DNA from 3 places in the Acidovorax sp. LjRoot74 genome. Region 3 is predicted to be linked to each of the others. Evidence: predicted binding sites of a transcription regulator. Region 3 holds the regulator's gene; each other region holds the start of a gene.
What was found. The regulator sigma-54, encoded in region 3, starts transcription at its own class of promoters, with help from an activator protein. The targets are predictions, from matches to a motif close to TGGCANGNAANCTGCTTT.
Positions count from the first base shown of each region.

Region 1: ACSQ3O_RS01330 (TorF family putative porin) is a predicted target of sigma-54. The motif match lies at 2,759-2,776, and genes of this name have one in related genera.
Region 2: nirB (nitrite reductase large subunit NirB) is a predicted target of sigma-54. The motif match lies at 1,131-1,148, and genes of this name have one in related genera.

Region 1 is NZ_CAXUTI020000001.1:286,456-291,589, forward strand. It holds gene ACSQ3O_RS01315 (acyl CoA:acetate/3-ketoacid CoA transferase) at 1-264, shown strand, start outside; gene ACSQ3O_RS01320 (MarR family winged helix-turn-helix transcriptional regulator) at 381-887, opposite strand; gene ACSQ3O_RS01325 (YifB family Mg chelatase-like AAA ATPase) at 1,043-2,587, opposite strand; gene ACSQ3O_RS01330 (TorF family putative porin) at 2,813-3,523, shown strand; gene glnK (P-II family nitrogen regulator) at 3,567-3,905, shown strand; gene ACSQ3O_RS01340 (ammonium transporter) at 3,942-5,134, shown strand, end outside.
Region 2 is NZ_CAXUTI020000001.1:4,171,036-4,176,169, forward strand. It holds gene ACSQ3O_RS19900 (protein kinase domain-containing protein) at 1-997, opposite strand, end outside; gene nirB (nitrite reductase large subunit NirB) at 1,319-3,763, shown strand; gene ACSQ3O_RS19910 (type IV pili methyl-accepting chemotaxis transducer N-terminal domain-containing protein) at 3,784-4,596, shown strand; gene nirD (nitrite reductase small subunit NirD) at 4,654-5,055, shown strand.
Region 3 is NZ_CAXUTI020000001.1:5,199,208-5,204,341, forward strand. It holds gene ACSQ3O_RS24720 (THUMP domain-containing class I SAM-dependent RNA methyltransferase) at 1-666, opposite strand, end outside; gene ACSQ3O_RS24725 (acyl-CoA thioesterase) at 663-1,145, opposite strand; gene ACSQ3O_RS24730 (glutaredoxin domain-containing protein) at 1,373-1,861, shown strand; gene ACSQ3O_RS24735 (RNA polymerase factor sigma-54) at 1,926-3,509, opposite strand; gene lptB (LPS export ABC transporter ATP-binding protein) at 3,509-4,291, opposite strand; gene lptA (lipopolysaccharide transport periplasmic protein LptA) at 4,288-4,944, opposite strand; gene ACSQ3O_RS24750 (thiol:disulfide interchange protein DsbA/DsbL) at 5,080-5,134, opposite strand, start outside.

The sequences.
Region 1 (5,134 bases), 4.9 Mb from region 3:
TTCAACGGCCTGGACGCAGCCCAGCGCGAGCAGAACGTGCTGTTCGTCACCGAGCGCGCCGTGTTCCACCTGACCACCGAGGGGCTGGAGCTGGTCGAGATCGCCCCCGGCATTGACCTGGAGCGCGATGTGCTGGCGCACATGGGCTTCAAGCCCATCCTGCGCGATGTGAAGACCATGGACCCGGGGCTGTTCCGCGAGACCTGGGGCGGGCTCGCTGCTGCCATGGCGGCGAAGTCAGCCAAGTCAGTACAACCCGCGTAACAGGCCGGGCGGCGCAAGCGGTTCGGCAAGACACGCCAGCGCCCGCAGCGGGGCAAAAAAAGGGGGCGCTCATGGCGCCCCTTTTTGTTTTTTCTTCTGCCTTCTGTCCGGTCTTCTCAGGCCCCGTCCTGGCTGTAAACCTTCTGCAGCAGGCGGATCAGCGTCTTGCGCTCGGCGGCCGTGAGGCCTGCGGTGGCATCCACCTCCAGCTGCGCGGCGGTCTGCTCGGCCTGGGCGGTCAGCTCCACGCCCGCGGGCGTCAGGTGCAGGCCCATGGCACGGCCATCGCTCGGGTGGGGGCGGCGCTCGATCAGGCCGCGCCGCTCCAGCGCCGCAATCAGGCCCACCAGGTTGGGCGGCAACACGCCCAGCGTCACGCACAGTTGGCGCGAGGTCACGCCCGGGTTGTGCGCCACCAGTGACAGCACCGAAAAATCCACCACCTTGAGGCGGTACACCGCCATGCGCTCCATGAACACCTCGATCACGGCCAGCGACGCGCGCCGTGCGTTGTAGCCCACCAGGGTGCGCAGAAAACCGGTGTCCACCGACTCGGGGGCGGGCGTGGCGGAGGCGGAGGCCGTGGTGGCAGGGGTCTTTTTGGAGGTGCGGGGGCTGGGCATGGAGCGATTGTGGCGGCGCGGGGTGTGGATGGGTGCAAGAGAGCCGGAAATTTGATTCAAATCAGCCGTTCCCGCCTGTCTGTATTGCCTGTTTAGCTATAAAAACAATAGTAAATGGTGCGGGGAGACCCGCACGGCAGGTCTCTGCCACGCCGTCACGCGGGGTGGCGCAGCACGCGGCGGTACTGCACGGCCTCGGCCACATGGCCCACCTCGGTGTCGGTGGCGCCTGCCAGGTCGGCAATGGTGCGGGCCACCTTGAGCGCGCGGTGGGTGCTGCGCGCCGACCAGCCCAGGCGGGCCGCAGCGGTGTTCAGGAACTTGGCGGCGGCGTCCTGCAGCTGCAGGTGGGTGTCGATCTCCTGGCCCTGCAGCGCCTGGTTGGCCTTGCCCTGGCGGGACAGCGCGCGCTGGCGGGCCTGCTCCACCCGCGTGCGGATGGCGGCGGTGGATTCGCCTGCGGGGGCCTGCACCAGCTGCTCGGCTGGCAGGGCGGGCACTTCCACATGCAGGTCGATGCGGTCCAGCAGCGGGCCGCTGAGCTTGGCCTGGTAGCGGTTCACCTGGTCGGGCGTGCAGCGGCAGGCGCGTTGTGTGGAGCCCAGAAACCCGCAGGGGCAGGGGTTCATGGCCGCAATCATCTGAAAGCGCGCTGGAAACTCCGCGCGCTGCGCCGCGCGGGCGATGGTGATGTGGCCGGTTTCCAGCGGCTCGCGCAAGGCCTCCAGCGCGGCCCTGGGGAACTCAGGAAGCTCATCCAAAAATAGAACGCCCTGGTGCGCCAGGGAGATTTCGCCCGGGCGCGGGGGCGAGCCGCCGCCCACCAGCGCCACCGCGCTGGCCGTGTGGTGCGGCTGGCCGGTTGGCCGCTGGCCCCAGGCCTCGGGGCGAAAGCGCCCGGCCAGGCTGGCGATGGCGGCGCTCTCCAGCGCCTCTTCCACCGTCATCGTGGGCAGCAGGCCCGCAAAACGCTGCGCCAGCATCGACTTGCCCGAGCCCGGTGGCCCAGCCATCAGCAGGCTGTGGCCACCTGCCGCGGCAATCTCCAGAGCACGCTTGGCGGCCGCCTGGCCTTTGACATCGGCCATGTCGGGGCCGGTGGTGCGGGTGGCCATGGGGGTGGCGGCCAGGCGGGTCCAGCCGTCGTTGGCAACGTCGGCATCGCCGCCTGCCACGCTGCCCGGGGGCAGAAAGGCGCGCACCACGTCCAGCAGGTGGCGCGCGCGCACCACCTGGGCGGCGGGCACCAGGGCGGCCTCTTCGGCGCTGCCGGGGGGCAGCACCAGCTGGGTGTCGATCTGCTGCGTCTGCAGCGCCAGGCTGGTGGCCAGGGCGCCGCGCACGGGGCGCAGCTCGCCTGACAGCGACAGCTCGCCCGCAAACTCGTAGCCCGCCAGGCGGCTGGCGTCCACCTGCCCGCTGGCGGCGAGGATGCCCAGGGCAATCGGCAAGTCGAAGCGGCCAGAATCCTTGGGCAGGTCGGCAGGCGCCAGGTTCACGGTAATGCGCTTGTTGCTGGGGAACTCCAGCCCCGCGTTCTGCAGCGCCGAGCGCACCCGCTCGCGGGCTTCCTTCACTTCCACCTCGGCCAGCCCCACCAGGGTGAAACTGGGCAGGCCGTTGGCCAGATGCACTTCCACGGTGACTGAAGGCGCCAACATCCCCAGAAGGGCGCGGCTTTGCACCAAAGCAAGACTCATGAAGCGGTTTCTCCCCAGATGGGTGCGTTTTCGGGTGTTTTGGCGCGGGGTGGTGGGTTCTTGCACCAGATGGGTGCGACGTGCCCGGCGCGATCCCCACCACTGTACTGGGGATTGTTGTAACCCAACGCAACCGCACCCGGTCCGCACGCGCAGGGCCTGCGGAGGCAATGGCACGGTCCGTGCTTAAAGCGCTTGTCCCTACTTTGTCCAACCGGAGGAAACATGACCCGCGCCATCATCAAGACCCTGAGCGTTGCCCTTGTTGCAACCCTTCCCATGCTGGCCAGCGCCCAGCTCACCGCCAACGTCAGCCTGACCACGAACTACAAGTTCCGTGGCCAGGACCAGGACACGTCCAAGGCCAAGGCCGTCAAGCCTGCCCTGCAAGGCGGTTTTGACTACACCTTCGGCGAATCCGGCTGGTACGTGGGCAACTGGAACTCCAGCGTGGACTGGCTGTCCGGCAACTCGCTCGAATCCGACCTGTACGGCGGCTACAAGTTCAAGGCCGGCGGCGTGGACCTGGACGTGGGCCTGCTGACCTACATCTACCCCGGCAACAGCGCGGGCAACACCACCGAAGTCTATGGCGCTGCCACCCTCGGCCCCGTGACGGCCAAGTACTCGCACACCCTGTCCAAGGACTACTTTGCCTACGCAGGTCCTGGCATGAAGGGCCGCAACACCGGCTACCTGAACCTGGCGTTTGCCCAGGAAGTGGCGCCCAGCACCACGCTGAAGGCATCGGTCGGTTTCACCCGCTTTGGTGGTGACATCACCGCCCCCAACTTCATGGACTACAGCCTGGGCGGCTCGTACGACTTCGGCGGCGGCGTGTCCCTCGGCGCTGCCGTGGTCGGCGCCACCAAGAAGGCCTTCTACGGCCCGGTCAACAAGTCGCGCGTGATCGTCACGCTCACCAAAACCCTGTAAGTCTCAATGGGCGCCGGTGGCGCCCATTCCGGAGGATCTGAAAATGAAAATGGTGACAGCCATCATCAAGCCCTTCAAGCTCGACGAAGTGCGCGAAGCGCTCTCCGACATCGGCGTGCAAGGCATCACGGTGACCGAAGTCAAAGGCTTTGGCCGCCAGAAGGGCCACACCGAGCTGTACCGCGGTGCAGAGTACGTGGTGGACTTTTTGCCCAAGGTCAAGATCGAAGCCGCCATCGCGGACGACCTGGTGGACCGCGTGATCGAGTCCATCGAAAGCGCCGCGCGCACCGGCAAGATCGGTGACGGCAAGATTTTTGTGACCCACCTGGAGCAGGTGGTGCGCATCCGCACCGGCGAAACCGGCAAGGAAGCCCTGTAAGGGCCCGGTCGCAACAGACACAAGAGAAGAAATGCCATGAAAAAACTGCTTGCTTCCTTCATCCTGGGGCTGGGTCTGCTGACCATGGGCAATCTGTCCCTGGCCCAGGCGCCTGCCGCCGAACCAGCGGCCGCCACCGCCGCTGCCCCGGCTGCCGATGCCGCTGCGCCTGCAGCTGCTCCGGCCGCTGCTGCTCCCGCTGCAGCCGAAGCGGCTCCAGCCGCTGCTGCAGCCCCCGTGCCCAAGATCGACTCCGGCGATACCGCCTGGATGCTGACCTCCACGTTGCTCGTGATCCTGATGACCATCCCCGGCCTGGCGCTGTTCTACGGCGGCCTGGGCCGCAGCAAGAACATGCTGTCGGTGCTGATGCAGGTCTTCGTGGTGTTCTCGCTGATCTCGCTGCTGTGGGCCATCTATGGTTACAGCCTGGCGTTCTCGGGCGAGGGCAAGTTCTTCGGCGGCTTCGACAAGATCTTCCTCAAGGGCGTGACCCAGGAGACCTTTGGTGCGCTGACCACGATTCCTGAGTACGTGTTCTTCGCGTTCCAGGGCACGTTTGCCGCCATCACCGTGGCGCTGATCGTGGGCTCGTTCGCCGAGCGCATCAAGTTCGCTGCCGTGCTGATCTTCTCGGTGCTGTGGTTCACCTTCAGCTACGTGCCCATGGCCCACATCGTGTGGGGCGGCGGCCTGCTGGGTGCTGACGGTGCTCTGGACTTTGCAGGCGGCACCGTGGTGCACATCAACGCCGGTATCGCTGGCCTGGTGGGCGCGTACATGGTGGGCAAGCGCATCGGCTTCGGCAAGGAAGCCATGACGCCCCACAGCCTGACACTGACCATGGTCGGCGCCTCGCTGCTGTGGGTGGGCTGGTTCGGCTTCAACGCTGGCTCTGCCGGTGCTGCCAACGCCAACGCTGGCCTGGCCTTCGTGAACACCGTGCTGGCCACTGCCGCCGCCACGCTGTCGTGGATTGCTGGTGAAGCACTGCACAAGGGCAAGGCCTCGATGCTGGGTGCTGCCTCCGGTGCGGTGGCTGGCCTGGTGGCCGTGACGCCTGCTGCAGGCTTCGTGGGCCCCATGGGTTCCATCGTGATGGGCCTGATCGCTGGTGTGGTCTGCCTGTGGGGTGTGGGTGGCCTCAAGCGCATGCTGAACGTGGACGACGCGTTTGACGTGTTCGGCGTGCACGGCGTGGGCGGCATCCTGGGTGCCATCCTGACCGG
Region 2 (5,134 bases), 1.0 Mb from region 3:
TGTTGAGCCGCGCCAGATGGGCTGCAGCCTGGCCCGACTGCATGCGTCGCGCCACCCAGGCCTCGTGCGCGAGCGTGGCGCGCTCTTCGGCATCGTGGGCACGCGTGGGCAGCAGGGTCTTGAGCGCATACAGGCGCTGCGTGGCGCCGTCGCGCACCTGGTACAACCGGTGGATGCCGTTGTCGGCCACGATGGCCGTGACCGTGAGGCCGTCCACGGTGTCGCCCACCTTGAGCAGGGGCAGCACGGGCAGGTCCTGCGCGCGGCGGGACTCGTCCTGCAGCGTGGCCTCCAGCGCGCCCTGCACCTGCACCACCAGGGCCGTGACGTTGTCGCTGCTGCCCCGGCGCAGCGCGGCCTGCACCAGCTCGTCGCTGAGCGCCTGGGCCGCCACGCCCTCCTGGCGCAGCAGTTGCCGCAGCTCGCGCTCGGGCAGGCTGCCGTGCACACCATCGGACAGCAGCACGAACAGGTCGCCGCTGTGCAGCTCGCCCTGGCTGTAGTCCACCACCACATGGTCATCGAGCCCCATGGCGCGGGTGAGCTGGTGCGCAAAGTCGCGCTGCGCCATCACATGGTCGGCCGTGAGCAGCTGCAGGCGCCCGCCGCGCAGCAGGTAGGCGCGGGTGTCGCCCACATGGGCCAGGGTGTACGACTGGCCGCGCAGCACCAGCGCCGTGAGCGTGGTCAGGCCCACGGCAGGCTGGCGGCGCCGGTTCATGGAGGCGAGCCAGCCGTTGTGGGCGTTCAGGATGCGGTCCAGCGCCACGGTGGTGTCCCAGGTCTCGGGGGTGGCGAAGTAGTCGCCGACCAGGGTGCTCACCGTGGTCTGCGCGGCCTCGCGGCCCTTGCCGCCCGTGCTCACACCATCGGCAATGGCGGCAATGGCGCCGCGCTCGCGGTCGCGCCCCTGCCCCACCACCAGGGCGGCGAAGTCCTCATTCACCTCGTTGCGGCCCGCCAGTGAGGCCTGGCCCACATCCAGTTCAAAGCTCATGCACCAGCTCCATGCAGGTTTTGTGCCCAAGGTGGTGCATGCCAGGGCCTGCCCGCCCACACATCCCGGCACCCTCGGCAGCCCCCGCCCGGGGCCCGCAGCCCGCACCCACCCCAGATCAGTGCAAAGAGTCTGGCACGGCCATTGCTTAACAAGGGCAAGGGCCGGGCAGGCCCACGCAATTCAGCAGTGCAAAGGCGCACGGAGGAGTTGTACGGACGAAGGCGTCCCCACATGCGGTTTCGAGACCTCGGAGCAGCATCGTGTGGACGCCTTTTTTGTTTTGCGCATCGCCCCGGCGATGGAACCGATGGAGTCATGATGAAGAAGCTCAAACTGGTGATGGTGGGAAACGGCATGGCCGGTGTGCGCACGCTGGAAGAGCTGCTCAAGATCGCCCCCGATCTGTATGACATCACGGTCTTTGGTGCCGAGCCCCACCCCAACTACAACCGCATTCTGCTGTCCCCCGTGCTGGCGGGCGAGCAGACGATTGACGAGATCATCCTCAACGACTGGTCGTGGTACGCCGACAACCACATCACGCTGCACACCGGCTTCACGGTGACCGATGTGGACCGCGTGCGCCGCGTGGTCAGTGCCACCAGCAAGGACGGCACGGTGGTCACCGCCGAATACGACCGCCTGATCCTTGCCACGGGCTCCAACCCCTTCATCCTGCCCATCCCCGGCAAGGACCTCCAGGGCGTTCTGGCCTACCGCGACATCGCCGACACCCAGGCCATGATCGACGCCGCCGCCACCTACAAACACGCTGTTGTCATCGGCGGCGGCCTGCTGGGGCTGGAGGCCGCCAACGGCCTCATGAAGCGCGGCATGCAGGTCACCGTGGTGCATGTGGGCGACTGGCTCATGGAACGCCAGCTCGACGACGTGGCCGGCAAGATGCTGGAGAAGTCGCTGCAGGAGCGCGGCATGCAGTTCCTGATGGGCGCGCAGACGCAGGAGCTGGTGGGCAACGCCGAGGGCCGCGTGGCGGGTGTGAAGTTCAAGGATGGCACCGAGGTGCCCGCCGACCTGGTGGTGATGGCCGTGGGCATCCGCCCCAACACCGCGCTGGCAGAGAAGATGCGCCTGCACGTGAACCGCGGCATTGTGGTGAGCGACACGCTGCAGACCACCACCGACGCTCGCATCTACGCCGTGGGCGAATGCGCCGCGCACCGGGGCATTGCCTATGGCCTGGTGGCCCCGCTGTTCGAGCAGGGCAAGGTGCTGGCCAACCATTTGGCAGAGTTCGGCATTGGGCGCTACCAGGGCTCGCTCACATCCACCAAGCTCAAGGTCACGGGCATCGACCTGTTCAGCGCGGGTGACTTCCAGGGCGGCGAAGGCACCGAAGAGATCGTGATGAGCGACCCATTTGGTGGCGTGTACAAGAAGCTGGTGCTCAAGGACGACAAGCTGGTGGGCGCCTGCCTGTATGGCGACACCGTGGACGGCAGCTGGTACTTCAAGCTGCTGCGCGACGGCCGCAGCGTGAGCGACCTGCGCGACAAGCTCATGTTTGGCGAATCGCACCTGGGCGACACCGGCCACCAGGGCCAGAGCAAGGCCGCGGCGATGGAAGACAGCGACGAAGTCTGCGGCTGCAACGGCGTGACCAAGGGCGCGATCTGCAAGGCCATCAAGGACAAGGGCCTGTTCACCCTCGACGAAGTGCGCAAGCACACCAAGGCCAGCGCCAGCTGCGGCTCGTGCACCGGGCTGGTGGAGCAGATCATCATGTTCACGGCGGGCGGCGACTACAGCGCCACGCCCAAGACCAAGGCGATGTGCGGCTGCACCGACCACGGCCACCAGGCCGTGCGTGATGCGATCCGGCACAGCAAGCTGGTCAGCATTGGCGACGTGTTCAAGTTCATGGAATGGAAGACGCCGAGCGGCTGCGCCACCTGCCGCCCGGCCGTCAATTACTACCTCATCAGCACCTGGCCCAAAGAGGCCAAGGACGACCCACAGAGCCGCTTCATCAACGAACGCAGCCACGCCAACATCCAGAAGGATGGCACCTACAGCGTGATCCCGCGCATGTGGGGCGGCGAGACCACGGCCGACGAGCTGCGCCGCATTGCCGACGTGGTGGACAAGTACAAGATTCCCACCGTCAAGGTCACGGGCGGCCAGCGCATCGACCTGCTGGGTGTGAAGAAGGAAGACCTGCAGAACGTCTGGAAGGACATCGGCATGCCCAGCGGCCATGCCTACGCCAAGGCGCTGCGCACCGTGAAGACCTGCGTGGGCAGCGAGTGGTGCCGCATGGGCACCCAGGACAGCACGCAGATGGGCAAGGACCTGGAAAAAGCCATGTGGCGCATGTATGCCCCGCACAAGGTGAAGTTTGCGGTGAGCGGCTGCCCGCGCAACTGTGCCGAGGCGGGCATCAAGGACGTGGGCATCATCGGCGTGGACAGCGGCTGGGAGATGTACGTGGCGGGCAACGGCGGCATCAAGACCGAGGTGGCGCATTTCTTCACCAAGCTGAAAACTGCTGAGGAAGTGCTGGAGTACACCGGCGCGTTCTGCGAGCTGTACCGCCAGGAGGGCTGGTACCTGGAGCGCACCGTGCACTACGTGGACCGCGTGGGCCTCGACTACGTGAAGAAGCGCATCCTCGACGACCACGCAGGCCGCAAGGCGCTGTGGGAGCAGCTGCAATTTGCACTCGATGGCGAACCCGACCCCTGGTTCGAATTTGACAAGGCGGCCGTGGACACGCGCCAGTTCGTGCCCCTGGGCGCCTGATCGGAAGGAAGGAACCCACCATGCAACGCCGTACCCTTCTGACCTCTGCGGGCTACACCACAACCTGGGGCGCCCTGGGCCTTCTGGTGCCTGCGGGCAAGGCCCAGGCCGAGGTGGCCGACCTGAATGACGCCATCAACAAGGCCGGGCGCCAGCGCATGCTGAGCCAGCGCATGGGCAAGGCCTGGCTGGCCCTGGCCCACAAGTCCGACACCCCGGCGGCACGTGCCGTGCTGGAGCAGTCCCTGGCGCTGTTCGAGCGCCAGCTGGGCGAATTGAAGGCCTTTGCGCCCTCCCCCGCCATCCGCGACACCTACGTGAAGCTCGAAGGCGCCTGGGCCGATCACAAGGCCACGCTGATGGGCACCACGCCCTCGCGCGATGGTGTGGCCGCTCTGCTGCAGGCCGACGCCAAGGTGCTGGCCCTGGCCCACCAGGGCACCTCGCAGTACGAGGCCGCGCTGGGCAAGCCCGTGGGCCACCTGGTGAACGTGGCCGGGCGCCAGCGCATGCTGAGCCAGCGCATGGCCAAGTTCTGCCTGTCGGCCATGCTGGGGGTGGACACAGCCGCCGCCACCACCGAGATCGCCAAGGCGCGCGACGAATTCCTCAAGGCCACCGAGCTGCTGCGCAACGCGCCCCAGGCCAATGCCCGCATCCGCCAGGAGCTGCTGCTGGCGGACGGCCAGTGGGTGTTCTTCGACGCCGCGCTGCAGCGCCTGGGCAACGCCAGCAACACCTTCCGCCAGGTGTCCGAAGTGTTTGTGAGCAGCGAAAACCTGCTCGCCAGCATGGACCGCGTGACCGGCATGTACGCCGCACTCGGCACCTGAGCATTGGCTACCGAGTCCGCCCCACACCACCACAACAAAATCCCCAAGGACCACCCCATGACCACGAACCACCCCACCCCCGACTGGAAGCTGATCTGCAGCGTGGACGACATCCCCGTGCTGGGCGCGCGCCGCGTGGCCCGGCCCGCAGGGCTGGACGTGGCGGTGTTCCGCAACGACGCGAACGGCGTGTTTGCGCTGCTGGACCGCTGCCCCCACAAGGGCGGCCCGCTGTCGCAAGGCATTGTGTTCGGCACGCAGGTGGCCTGCCCCCTGCACAACTGGACCATCGGCCTGTGCGACGGCCAGGCGTCGGCCCCCGACGAAGGTTGCACGCCAAAGTTCGCGGTGAAGGTGGAGGACGGTGCGGTGTACCTGGACAGCCATGAACTGGCCACGCTGGCCACCGACCTGACCCGCCCCATTGCAGGGCCTGCGCGGCGAACAGCCACGGCATGAAACGCACAGGCTGTACCGAAGGCGCCGAGCGCCTTTAATGCTACAAATAGTATAGCTATAAGTGTTTTATAGACGCGCG
Region 3 (5,134 bases):
GCGGCAGGCGATCTGTGCGGCCTCAACCACGATGGTGCCGCTGCCGCAGCAGGGGTCGTACAGGGGCTGGGGGTTGTCGCCGTGCGGGTCCCAGCCGCTGGCGGCGATCATGGCGGCGGCCAGGGTTTCCTTGAGCGGTGCGTCGCCCTTGTCTTCGCGCCAGCCGCGCTTGAACAGCGGCTCGCCGGAGGTGTCGATGTAGATCGTGGCTTCGTCGGTGGTCAGGTGCAGGTGGACGCGCACATCGGGCCACTGGGTGTTCACATCGGGGCGCACGCCGCTTTTGTGGCGGAAGCGGTCGGCCACGGCGTCTTTCACCTTGAGGCCCGCAAAGTTCAGGCTCTGAAGCGGGCTGTGCTGGGCCGTCACCTCGACCTTGAAGGTCTGGCGCGTGGTGAACCAGATCTCCCAGGCCACCTCGCTGGCCATGTTGTAGAGGTCGTTTTCAGACCGGTATGGGCGGTGGGCCAATTGCACCAGCACGCGCTGGGCCAGGCGGCTGTGCAGGTTGAGCTGCATGGCCTGGCGCCACGAGGCGCGCAGCAGCACGCCACCCCGGCCCACCAGCAGGTCTTGCCCCGTAAGGCCCGTGATGCCATGCACCTCGTCGGCCAGAAAGCCCTCGACGCCCGCGGCGCAAGGGAGGAAAAGTTGGAGTTGGTTCATGTCGATGGGGAGGATACGCGCTCGGGCACGGCGGGGAAACCGGGCTCACCCGCGCGGGCCAGCAGCAGCTGGCGGATGGATTCAGGGATAGCCGCCACCTTGCGGTCGGCCTTGCCGATGAAGACGATGCCGATCTTGCCGCGTGCCACTTCGCGGCCTGAGGCCTTTTCGGTCATGCAGAACACCAGGTCGAAACCGTAGCGGTTGAAGTCCGCAGGCGCCATCTCCACGCGCATGGTCTCGCCATGGAAACCTTCGGACTTGTACTGCGCCACGATGTCGCCCACCACGATGGACAGGCCGCCCACATCCGCCTCGGGGTAGCCCAGCGACTGGAAGAAGCGCACGCGTGCTTCAGACACCAGCGTGAGCAGCTGCGCATTGTCCAGGTGCCCGCCCTGGTTCACGTGGCTGATGTAGATCTGCAGCTCGGTGGCAAAGCCGAAGTGCGGGGGGAGGTTGAAGACGATGCGGGCCATGGGGCGGACAGGGGTAGGAAAAACAGGAGGCAGAGAGCGGGAGCGCGTGCAGGAATGTCACGCGGCGAGGGTTGCTGGGGCTTGCGTAACAACCGGCCGAGGGGCGGCATGCACGCCCAGGAACCACGGATCGCGCCGCAAGGGTGTGTGCAGCACAGGGGTACTGCAGATGAGGTGTGCCCCTTGTCTCTTATGCTCTCGGGCAGCGGATTTTACTGGAGCCCCCTATGCGCCCTTTCCATCGGACCCTGCTGACCGTGCTGGTGCTGGCCGCCGTGCCTTTGGCAGCAGGCGCCCAGACGCTCTACAAATCGGTGGGCACGGACGGCCGCGTTGTCTACAGCGACAAGCCCCCGGTGACAGGCGCCGTGGAAAAGACCATGAAGCTAGAGAACCTGCCGGTGAGTGTGGTGCCGGGCGCATCGCCCGCACCCAGCCCAGCGCCCCCAGACACCACACAGACCGCACAAACCACAGCCCCCAGGGGCGATGTCGTGCTCTACATGGCCACCTGGTGCGGCTACTGCAAGGCGGCGAAGGCCTACCTGGCGGGCAAGGGCATCGCGTACCGGGAGCTGGACATCGACACGCCTTCGGGCAAGGCGGCGTTCAAACAACTGGGTGCCCGGGGCGTGCCCGTTTTGCTGACCAACGGGCAGAAGATCGCGGGATTCACGCCGCAGGCGTATGACGCGGTGTTCGTGGCGCGCAAGTAATCGGACACCATCCCGCCACCTTCAGCGCGCCCAGGCAACACGCACGCCCCTCAAAGCAGCAGCGCTACAGCGCCTTGCGCAGATTCGCTGGCGCGATCTTGAGCGCCTCGCGGTACTTGGCCACGGTGCGGCGTGCGCATTCGATGCCCTGCTCCTTGAGCATCTCGGCGATCTGGCTGTCGGACAGCGGCTTGGTAGGGCTTTCGGCCGACACGAACTGCTTGATGAGCGCGCGCACGGCGGTGCTCGATGCGTTACCGCCGGTTTCGGTGCCCAGGCCCGAGCCGAAAAAATACTTCAGCTCGTAGGTGCCAATCGGCGTGGCCATGTACTTGGCAGTGGTCACGCGGCTGATGGTGGACTCGTGCAGGCCCAGCTCGTCGGCGATGTCGCGCAGCACCAGGGGACGCATGGCGAGTTCGCCATGGGTGAAGAAGTTCTTCTGCCGCTCGACGATGGCGCGCGAGACTCGTAGGATGGTGTCAAAACGCTGCTGGATGTTCTTGATGAACCAGCGCGCCTCCTGCAGACGCTGCTGCATCCCCTGGTGGCCTTCGCCGCCCTTGTGGCCGCGCAGCGCACCGGCGTAGATGTCGTGCACGCGCAGGCGCGGCATCACATCGGGATTGAGTTGCACGATGAAGTTGTGCTGGCCATCCCGCCCGTTGGCGCGCCCGGCCTTGCGCACGATGACGTCGGGGATGACGATGTTGCGTTCCACATCCGCAAAACGGCGGCCGGGGCGAGGCTCCAGGCGGGCGATGAGCGCCATGGCGGCGCGGGTGCGCTCCTCGCCATCACCACAGGCCTGGGTGAGGCGGCGCACATCGCGGCGGGCCAGCATCTCCAGCGGCTGCTGGCAGATGCGCAGCGCCGTCTGCACGGTGTCAGGGTCGGCCTCTTCGTCGGCATCCAGCGCCTTGAGCTGCAGCGTGAGGCATTCCGCCAGGTCGCGCGCGCCCACGCCCGTGGGTTCCAGGCTTTGCAGCAGGCGCTGGGCCACCGTAAAGCGGTGCACCAGTTCCTCGATCTGCTCCAGGTCCTCGGGGCCTGCCAAGGCGGCGGCGAGTTCTTCGAGCGGCTCTTCGAGGTAGCCATCGTCGTTCAGCGATTCGATCAGGAACCGCAGCGCGGCGCAGTCCACCTCGGACAGGCGCAGCGACAGCGCCTGGCGGTGCAGGAAGGCGGTGAGCGATTCGTGCGAACGGGCCAGCTCGGTGGCGTCGGCCTCGTCGCCTTCGGCACCGTTGTGGGTGCGTGCCGGGGCATCGCCGCCCCACTCGGCATCGTTGGGCGCCATCTCCACGGTGCCGTCGCCGCTCCAGTCGGGTTCGTCGGCGCCAGCGCCCAGCGTTTCAGCATCATTTTGGGGCTCTGCGCCTGCTGCGCTTGCGCTGGATGCTCCTGAAAATATAGCATCGTCTGCACTGTAGTCATCGGCCTGGGCGGGGGTATCGGCAGCTTCCAGGCCAAACTCCTCGCGCGGGGCTTCGTCGGCATTGCGTTCGAGGAACGGGTTTTCGTCGAGCATCTGCTCGACTTCCTGCGAGAGTTCGAGCGTGGACAACTGCAGCAGCCGGATGGACTGCTGGAGCTGGGGGGTCAGTGCGAGGTGCTGCGAGACGCGCAGCGACAGTCCAGGCTTCATCACATCCTGAAGTGTTCGCCCAGGTACACCCGGCGCACTTCGGCGTTGTCCACGATCTCGGACGGCGTGCCCTGCGCCAGCACACGGCCGTCGCTGATGATGAAAGCGTGGTCGCAGATGCCGAGCGTCTCGCGCACGTTGTGGTCGGTGATGAGCACGCCAATACCGCGCGCCTTCAGGAAGCCGATGATGCGCTGGATCTCGATCACGGCGATGGGGTCAATGCCCGCAAAGGGCTCGTCCAGCAGGATGAAACGCGGCTGGGTGGCCAGGGCGCGGGCGATCTCCACCCGGCGGCGCTCGCCCCCCGACAGCGCCATGGCAGGCGAGGCGCGCAGATGCTGCACGCGCAGCTCTTCCAGCAGAGCCGTGAGGCGCTCTTCGATGGCGTCGCGCGAGAGCGGCTGGCCGTCGTCGCCACGCTGCAGTTCGAGCACGGCGCGCACGTTTTCTTCGACCGTGAGCTTGCGAAAAATCGAGGCCTCCTGCGGCAGGTACGACAGCCCCAGGCGCGAGCGGCGGTGGATGGGCATGTGGGCCACCGAATGGCCGTCGATGCGGATGTCGCCCGCATCGCTGCGCACCAGGCCGACGATCATGTAGAACGACGTGGTCTTGCCCGCGCCATTGGGCCCGAGCAACCCCACCACCTCGCCTTTTTGCACCACCAGCGACACATCCTTGACGACCTTGCGGCTGCCATAGGACTTGGCCAGGTTCTGCACCTCCAGGCGGCTGCCGGCCTGGGTGTCAGGGCCGGGATGAACGGGCACCGCGCTCACTTGGAGCCGCCACCAAGGTTGCTGCTGGGGCGCAGCACGGGTGCCGCGCCCGGTGTGGAGGGTGCGGGCGCCGCAGCGCCTGCGGGCGGGTCCTTGGGCGCCAGCACCGCACGCACGCGGTTGCCGGGGGCTGGGGCATCGCCCGCCGCATTGGTGGCGGGAGCGCGCTGGCCGTCCACGGTGAACACGTCGGTGAGGTTGTTGTAGACGATCACAGCGCCAGTGATCTCGTCGCTGAGCGCTGCGCCCCGGTAGCGGCGCAGCTCGGCGCGGGTGATGAAGCGCACGTTGTCGGCCTTGCCGTCGTATTCGATGACCTCGCTCTCGCCCTCGATGTATTCATCGGGCGCGCCAGGCAAGGTGTCGCGCTTCTGGCGGAAGAAGGCGCGTTTGCCCGCCTCGGCCGTGACCACGCCGAACTGGTAACCATCGGCGTCCTGGCGCACATCCAGCCGCGCACCGCGCAGCACGATGGTGCCCTTGGTCATGACCACGCGCCCCGAGAACACGCTGGTCTGCTTGAGTTCATCGTGGCGCAAAGCGTCGGCCTCGATGTTCATGGGCTTGGCGCGGTCGGCTTTTTCAGCATGGGCCACGCCGTGAAGGCAGGCCAGGGCCGCGAGCAGGAGGGTCGGAAGGAGGCGGTGGTTCATAGGGCACGAATCTTGCAGTTCATTGTAGCCATCCCCACACGCCCTCCATGAAAAAAGCCCGCATCAGCGGGCTTTCTTCGCAGGGTATCCAGGGCCTTTGGCGCGTTGCAACCAGCGCCCAGGTCGGCCTGGGGCTTACTTTTGCTTGACCAGCGCTTCCACCACCTGCAGCACGTTCTGCATGTTGCCT